One region of the Telluria mixta genome, then DNA from elsewhere that is predicted to be linked to it. Evidence: riboswitches for the same ligand, from Rfam matches in the RefSeq annotation. Region 1 holds a riboswitch; each other region holds the start of a gene.
What was found. A riboswitch is a leader RNA that binds a small molecule or an ion and turns the genes downstream of it on or off. The one in region 1 is predicted to bind cobalamin.
Positions count from the first base shown of each region.

Region 2: another riboswitch for cobalamin. It lies ahead of P0M04_RS05035 (TonB-dependent receptor domain-containing protein); the one in region 1 lies ahead of P0M04_RS31710 (MotA/TolQ/ExbB proton channel family protein).
Region 3: another riboswitch for cobalamin. It lies ahead of P0M04_RS00635 (TonB-dependent receptor); the one in region 1 lies ahead of P0M04_RS31710 (MotA/TolQ/ExbB proton channel family protein).

Region 1 covers NZ_CP119520.1:7,216,686-7,218,944, forward strand. Annotated here, with positions in the region: gene P0M04_RS31700 (cobaltochelatase subunit CobN) at 1-536, opposite strand, end outside; gene P0M04_RS31705 (DUF2149 domain-containing protein) at 523-855, opposite strand; gene P0M04_RS31710 (MotA/TolQ/ExbB proton channel family protein) at 863-1,444, opposite strand; cobalamin riboswitch at 1,513-1,742, opposite strand; gene P0M04_RS31715 (aminotransferase-like domain-containing protein) at 1,747-2,259, opposite strand, start outside.
Region 2 covers NZ_CP119520.1:1,132,630-1,134,888, forward strand. Annotated here, with positions in the region: gene P0M04_RS05025 (adenosylcobinamide-GDP ribazoletransferase) at 1-391, shown strand, start outside; gene cobC (alpha-ribazole phosphatase family protein) at 388-915, shown strand; cobalamin riboswitch at 910-1,144, shown strand; gene P0M04_RS05035 (TonB-dependent receptor domain-containing protein) at 1,213-2,259, shown strand, end outside.
Region 3 covers NZ_CP119520.1:143,496-145,754, reverse strand. Annotated here, with positions in the region: gene P0M04_RS00640 (M1 family metallopeptidase) at 1-954, opposite strand, end outside; cobalamin riboswitch at 1,002-1,227, shown strand; partial or broken gene P0M04_RS00635 (TonB-dependent receptor) at 1,298-2,259, shown strand, end outside.

The sequences.
Region 1 (2,259 bases):
CCGCGGCGCGCGTCGACGTCGTACAGGCCGGCTTCCGGCATCGTGCGGAGCAGCGGCACGTCGACGCGGGCGCCGAAGCCGGCGACCAGCACGCGCCGCAGCAGGCCTTCCATGTTCTCGATGCCGCCTTCGCGGTGGAACGCAAGAATCGCGGGGTCCGCACGAATGCCCAGGTCACGCTGGGCGTCGTCCGGCTGCGCCCCGACCGCGTACACGGGCCGCGCGCGGCGCAGCAGCGCGTCCAGGTCGGGCGCGACCAGTTGCAGCAACTGGCTGCCCTTGACGTTGACGACGGCGACATCGGCGCCGGCCAGCGCGGCGTGGTCGGCCGGGGTCATGCCGCTGGCCGGGACGATGCGCACGGCCACGTCGGCCGCGGTAAGTTCGGCTTTCAGCGCACGGACGGCCAGCACGGCGGGACGCGATTCGACGTCGCCCAGCAGCAGGGCCAGCGTGCGCGGGGCGGCTTGGGCGATCTGCCCCAACGTCAGCGCGGCCAGCAGGAAAAGCAGGCGGATGAACTTATTCGGGCACATACACGACCTTCCCGTCCGGCAGCTGGTACGCGGTGCCGAGGCGCTTGCCGGCGCCGGACAGCGGCTTGTCGGACACGCGCGTGACCTTGATCTCGGCGCCCTTCTTCGTCATGACTTCGACCTTGCCATCCGATCCCTTCTTGGCAATCGTGACTTCGGACGACGGGTCGAGCAGGTCGAGCATGTTCCAGGCCGAGAACAGCGCGAGCATCATCGCGACGATGAACACGATGCTGGCGTCGAACAGGTTGGCGACACCGGCGAGCGGATCCTCGCCGTGCGCTGCATACTGGCCGCGGCGTTGTTTCAGATAGCGCATGGTCGCCTCACGCGCGGATGGCGTGCACACGGGGCACGTCGGCGAGCGCCTGCTCGGCCGCGAAGGCAACGTCCAGCATGTCGGCGCGCAGCCAGTGCTCGCGCACGAGCGCCAGCACGTAGGCGAGCACGCTGCACGCGAGACCGACGACCGTCGCGGTGAACGCCGTCGTCATGTCCTGCGCCATGTGCGGCAGGTCGCCGTGGGCGAGGCCCGCGAGTGCGATGCCCATCGGGATCAGGGTGCCCATCAGGCCCAGCGCGGGGCCGACGCGCACGACGAAGCGCACGGCGTCCAGGCGGCGCAGGCCGGCGCCCTCGGCGCTCTGCACGATGCGTTCGAGGTGCGCGTCGAGCGGCGCGGCGGATTCGCGCAGGCAGGTGTCGATGGCGGCGCGGGCGCCGTCGACGAGCAGGCGCGCGCCACGCCGGCGCTCGCGCCATTCGCCGAGGAAGGCGCCGAGGCAGGCCAGCATGTACAGCAGCAGCGCGGCGATGGCCACGAGGACCGGCAGGTACAGGACGGAGGAAACGGAATACAGCACGGTTTCGACGGCGCGCACGGCGCCGTCAAAGGACGGATCAGGCATGATGATGACGGTGACAGGCAATCCGCCCACTTCCCCGTGGGCGCGACTGGAACGGCGGGCCTATACGAAGGTCCGCCACCTGTCTGGCCGGTATCCGGGCTGGCAAGGCGGACCGGCCCACCTTCCCATGCGCGGCTGCGCACAGTGGTTCGAGGACCGGCCTGCCGTCGAAAGACGGCGCTTGCTTACCGTTGCGGGGGCAGCACACCCTGGCGGACATAGGAACGTCCGCCATGTGTTTCCCGTTTAACTGCGCGTGCCGAACGCACGCGCGGGCACCAGACGGTGCGGATTATAACCGCTCACGCCAACTCGGCAACGAGCCGGCCCAGCGTGCGCAACGCGTCTTCCGTCGCCGGCGTCCACGGGTAGCTGTAGTTGAGGCGGATGCAGTGCGTCCAGCTGCCCCGCGCGGAAAACATGTGGCCGGGGCCGACCGTGATCCCGTGTTCGAGGGCGCGGGCGTACAGCCGCATCGCGTCGACGCCGCCCGCCAGTTCCACCCACAGCACATAGCCACCCTGCGGTTCGGAGACGCGGGTGCCGTCCGGGAAGAAGCGCAGCACGGCGGCCGCCATCATGCGGGCGCGCTGCGCATACCCCTTGCGCACCTGGCGCAGGTGGCGGTCGAAGCCGTCGTTCTGCAGATAGTCGGCGATGGCCAGCTGCGGCAGCGACGGCGTGCTCAGCGTGTTCAGGAATTTCAGCTTTTCCACCTGGGCCGCGTAGCGTCCCGCCAGCGCCCAGCCGATGCGGTAGTTCGACGTCAGGCTCTTCGAGAACGATGCGCAGTGCAGCACGAGGCCGCGCGTGTC
Region 2 (2,259 bases), 1.4 Mb from region 1:
GCCGCCGCGCGTGGCCGTGGTCGCGCTGTTCGTCGCGCATCCGCTCTCTCGTCTCGCCGCGACGGCGCTGATCTGGAAGCTGGACTATGTCCGCGGCGAAGGCAAGGCCAAGCCGCTGGCGCAGCAGATGACGAACGCGGAATTCGCGATCGCGGCGCTGACCTGCCTGCTCCCCGCAGCGTATATGTTGGCCACCGATGCGATGACACCGGCCGCCATACTGGCCGCGATGATCGCAGCGGCACTCGCCGCGCTGTGGCTCGGCCGTTTATTCGTCCGGCGCCTCGGCGGCTACACGGGCGACTGCCTCGGCGCCGTGCAGCAGCTGGCCGAAGCGCTCATCTATATCGCCGTGCTGGCCACGCTGGGCCACGGTGCCTGGAACGCATGACGCTGTACCTGGTACGCCATCCGCAGCCGGACGTGGCGCCGGGCCTGTGCTACGGCGCCAGCGACGTCCCGGTCACCGACAGCGAACTCGCACGCGTGCATGCCGGACTCGCCGTACCGAGCGGCCTGCCCGTCTACGCCAGCCCGCTGCAACGCTGTGCCCTGCTGGCCGCACACCTGGCCCCGGGCCGCGTGACGCTCGATGCGCGTTTGGCCGAAATGAATTTCGGCGCGTGGGAGTTGCGCCCCTGGTCGGACATCCCGCGCGCCGACGTCGACGCCTGGACCGCCGACCTGCTCCACTACCGCCCCGGCGGCGCCGAAAACGTGCTCGACGTGGCCCGCCGCGTGCAAGCGTTCGTCGCCGATTTGCGCACACCGTCCGCGCTCATCGTCTGCCACGCCGGCACGATCCGCCTGCTGGCGGCGCTGCATGGCGGCGCACCGCTGGAACAGGCGGCACTGAACGCGGCGCAGACGCCGCATCGCATCGGCTACGGCCAGCTGGTCGTGCTGGGCGTATAATGTCGGCGTTTTGGTGCTCGCGCCCGTCTCTCGGGCGCAGTTAAACGGGAAACACGAAGCGCTCTTCAGACAAGCGCCAACGTGTGCTGCCCCCGCAACGGTAAGCAAGTGCCGGCACGCCTCTCACGCGTGCACGGCAACCGTCCCCACATACCACTGTGCATCCGCATGGGAAGGTCGGACGGCCATACTCGCCAGCCCGGATACCGGCCAAAAGGTGGAAGCGCGATTCATCCAGCGCTTCTGTTCATCTGGCTGACGGGGACGTCGGCCGGTTGGTCTACACAATAAAAAGTCATGTCCTTTCCTGTTTCCCGGCTGGCGGCCGCGCTTTCGCTCGCATTCGCTGCCGCCGCATCGGCCCACGCCGATCCCATTCCCGACACCGTCATCGTCACCGCCAACCGCACGCCGCAACGCGCCGAAGACGTCATTCCCGACACCGTCGTCATCTCGAGCGACGACATCGCCCGCGCAGGCGCCGGCTCCGTCGCCGACGTGCTGCGCCGCCAGCGCGGCATCGAAATCTCCCGCAACGGCGGCGGCGGTACCAACACTACCGTATTCCTGCGCGGCGCCAACAGCAACCAGGTCGTCGTGCTGGTCGACGGCGTGCGCATCGGCTCCGCCACCACGGGCGCGGCGTCCTGGAATGCGATCCCGCTGTCGGCCATCGACCACATCGAGATCGTCTACGGCCCCCTGAGCTCCCTGTACGGCGCGGATGCCATCGGCGGCGTCGTGCAGATCTTCACGAAGAAGAGCGCAGGCGCACCGATGTTCAGCGCCAGCGCGGGCGGCGGCACGTACGGCACGAACCAGTACGACGCCAGCGTGCACGGCTCGACGGGCGGTGCGCACAGCGTCACCTACGCGCTCTCCGGCGCACACGAAGAATCGGATGGCTTCTCGTCCACACGCCCTGGCTCGTCGAGCTACAACCCCGACGACGACGGCTACACGCGCAACAGCGTCAACGGCCGCATCGCACTGCGCCTGGCCGAGGGCCACGAGATCGGTGCGCAATTCATGCAGAGCCGCCTGAACGCGCAATACGACAGCGGCAAGTCGGACTTCGACACGCACAACCTTCAGGAACTCGACAGCTACAGCGTGTTCCTGAACGACCGCTTCCTGCCGAACTGGCGCAGCAGCGTCCAGGTGGCGCGCTCGGAAGACAAGCTGGGCAGCTTCACTGGCACGACGCCTTCCGGTACCTCGCAACTGAACACGCGCCAGGACGAATTCACGTGGCAGAACACGTTCGACATCGCCGGCGACACGCTGCAGGTGCTGGCGGGCCACCGCAAGGAACAAGTCCTGTCCAGCGCCATCAAGGACATC
Region 3 (2,259 bases), 370 kb from region 1:
CGTCGGGCTGCCGGGGCCGGACCATGTGTCGACGAGCGGTTTCGCGGTCTGGTTGTCCGCTGTCCAGGCGAAATCGTGGACGTCGCCCTGCACGAAGCGCCACGTGCGCATCCCGTCCTTGTCGATTGGAGCGCCATGCGGTTCGCCCGTCGCGCCCACGGTGTAGTCGCGCGGGACGGTGAGCTTGACGTCGTAGCTGCCGAAGTCCGCGTAGAACTCGGAATTCAGGTGGTACTCGTGCACGTTCCAGCGCGGCGTCGTCGCGCCCCGTTCCCCCGGCAGTTCCAGCACGCCGATCTTGGGGAACCACTGCGCGACGAGGTGGAAGGTGCCGAAGTACCCGGCGCGCGCGACGACGCGCGGCAGTTGCGTGACGAAGTCGATGTCGAGCGTCGTCGATGCGCCCGGCGCCACGGCCTGCGGCAGGTCGAAGCGCACGACGGTGCGGTCCGTCGCCGGGCCGTTGTCCGGATGGACGAAGGTCCACGGCACGTTGGTGCCGCCTTGTGCGACGCGGTGCAGGGCGATGTGGCCCCACGCGTCCTTGATGTCGACGCCGGAGCGGAAGGTGCCGTCGCGCTCGCGCCGTTCGGTGAAATACGTGCTGCCCGCGCTCTCGAACGCGTTCATGTACAGGTGCAGGTAGACGCTCCTGACGGCGACGTTGCTGCGGTTGCGCCACGTGAGCCGCTCGCGGCCCGTGACCGTGTGCTTGACCGGGTCGAGCGTGGCGGCGATGTCGTAATGGACGACGCGGTCCGACAGCGTGGGCTCGCGGCCCGTGCGCGGGCCGCCCCACGCATCCGGGCTGCTGGGGATGCGGACGGCGGCGGCATCGGGCTTGGCCAGGGCGATGCCGTCGGGTGACGATGGAAGCTGCGGTGCGGCGAACACCGCCCCCGCCAGCAGCAGGACGGCGGCAAGGGCGAAGCGGACACTGAAACGAGGATGCATGCGGGACCCCTGGCGTGGCTGTTATTTTTGTGCCCACACTATACAGGTTATAATCTCGGGGTTCTGGTGCCCGCATGCGCGTCTGCGCGTGCAGTTAAACGGGAAACACGAAGCGGCGTCGCCACCGGCGGCGTGCCAACGTGTGCTGCCCCCGCAACGGTAAACAAGCGTCGCCGCATGGCGACAGGCCGCCCCGACGACCACTGTGCTTGCGCAGGAAGGTGGGGCGGTCCGTCTTGGAGCCCGGAGACCGGCCAGACAGGGGAAGCCGGCGTCATGCCGCGCTTTTGTGTACGCCGGCGTGCGGGGACGCTTGCCGGCGCAAACGAACACTGAACATCCTATGCATACTGCCGCCTCCACCCGCGGCGCGCCGGCTATCAAGCCGCTCGCGCTGGCCTGTGCCATCGTCCTGTCCTGTTCCACGAGCGCCGTGCGCGCCCAGGACGGCAACCCATCGACCGTCGTCATCACCGGTTCCCGCTTCCCGAGCGTGGAAACCCTGCGCCCGATCGGCGCCACCGTCATCACGCAGGACGACATCCGCCGCGCCGGCGTGAACGACGTGAACAGCGCGATCCGCAAGATCGGCGGCGTGTTCGGCCGCCAGAGCCTGGATTCGTCGCCCGACTTCGCGCTCGACCTGCGCGGCTTCGGCACCAACAGCGCGCAGAACATGGTGATCATGGTCGACGGCGTGCGCCTGAACGAGAACGAACTGGCGAACACCGTGCTGTCGACGATCCCGATCGACACGGTCGAACGCATCGAGATCACCCGCGGCGGCGGTAGCGTGCTGTATGGCGAAGGCGCCACCGGCGGCGTCATCCAGATCACGACGCGCCGCAACGTGGACGGCGGCCTTCACGGTTCCGTGTTCGCGGAAGGTGGCTCGTTCCACGAGCACGACGTCCGCGCGCAGCTGTCGCAGACGGCGGGCAACGTCAGCGCCGACATCGCCGTCGCGCGCCAGGGCTCCAATAACTACCGCCGCAACAGCGATTTCGACCAGACGACGGCCTCGCTGAACGTGCAGACCCGCTTCACGGGCGGCCGCGCCGGTATCCACGTCGAGAGCGCGCGCCAGGATTCGCGTCTCCCGGGTTCGCTGTCGCTGGCCCAGTTCGACGCCGACCCGCGCCAGGCCTCGACGCCGAACGACTTCGGCTCGCTGAACACGGACCGCGCAAACGCCTTCGCCGAATACCGCCTGGGTGCCGTCGACCTGGCAGCCGACCTGTCGCACCGCGAGCGCAACGTGCGTTCGAACTACCTGTCCTTCGGCTCGAACAATGCGTACGACGG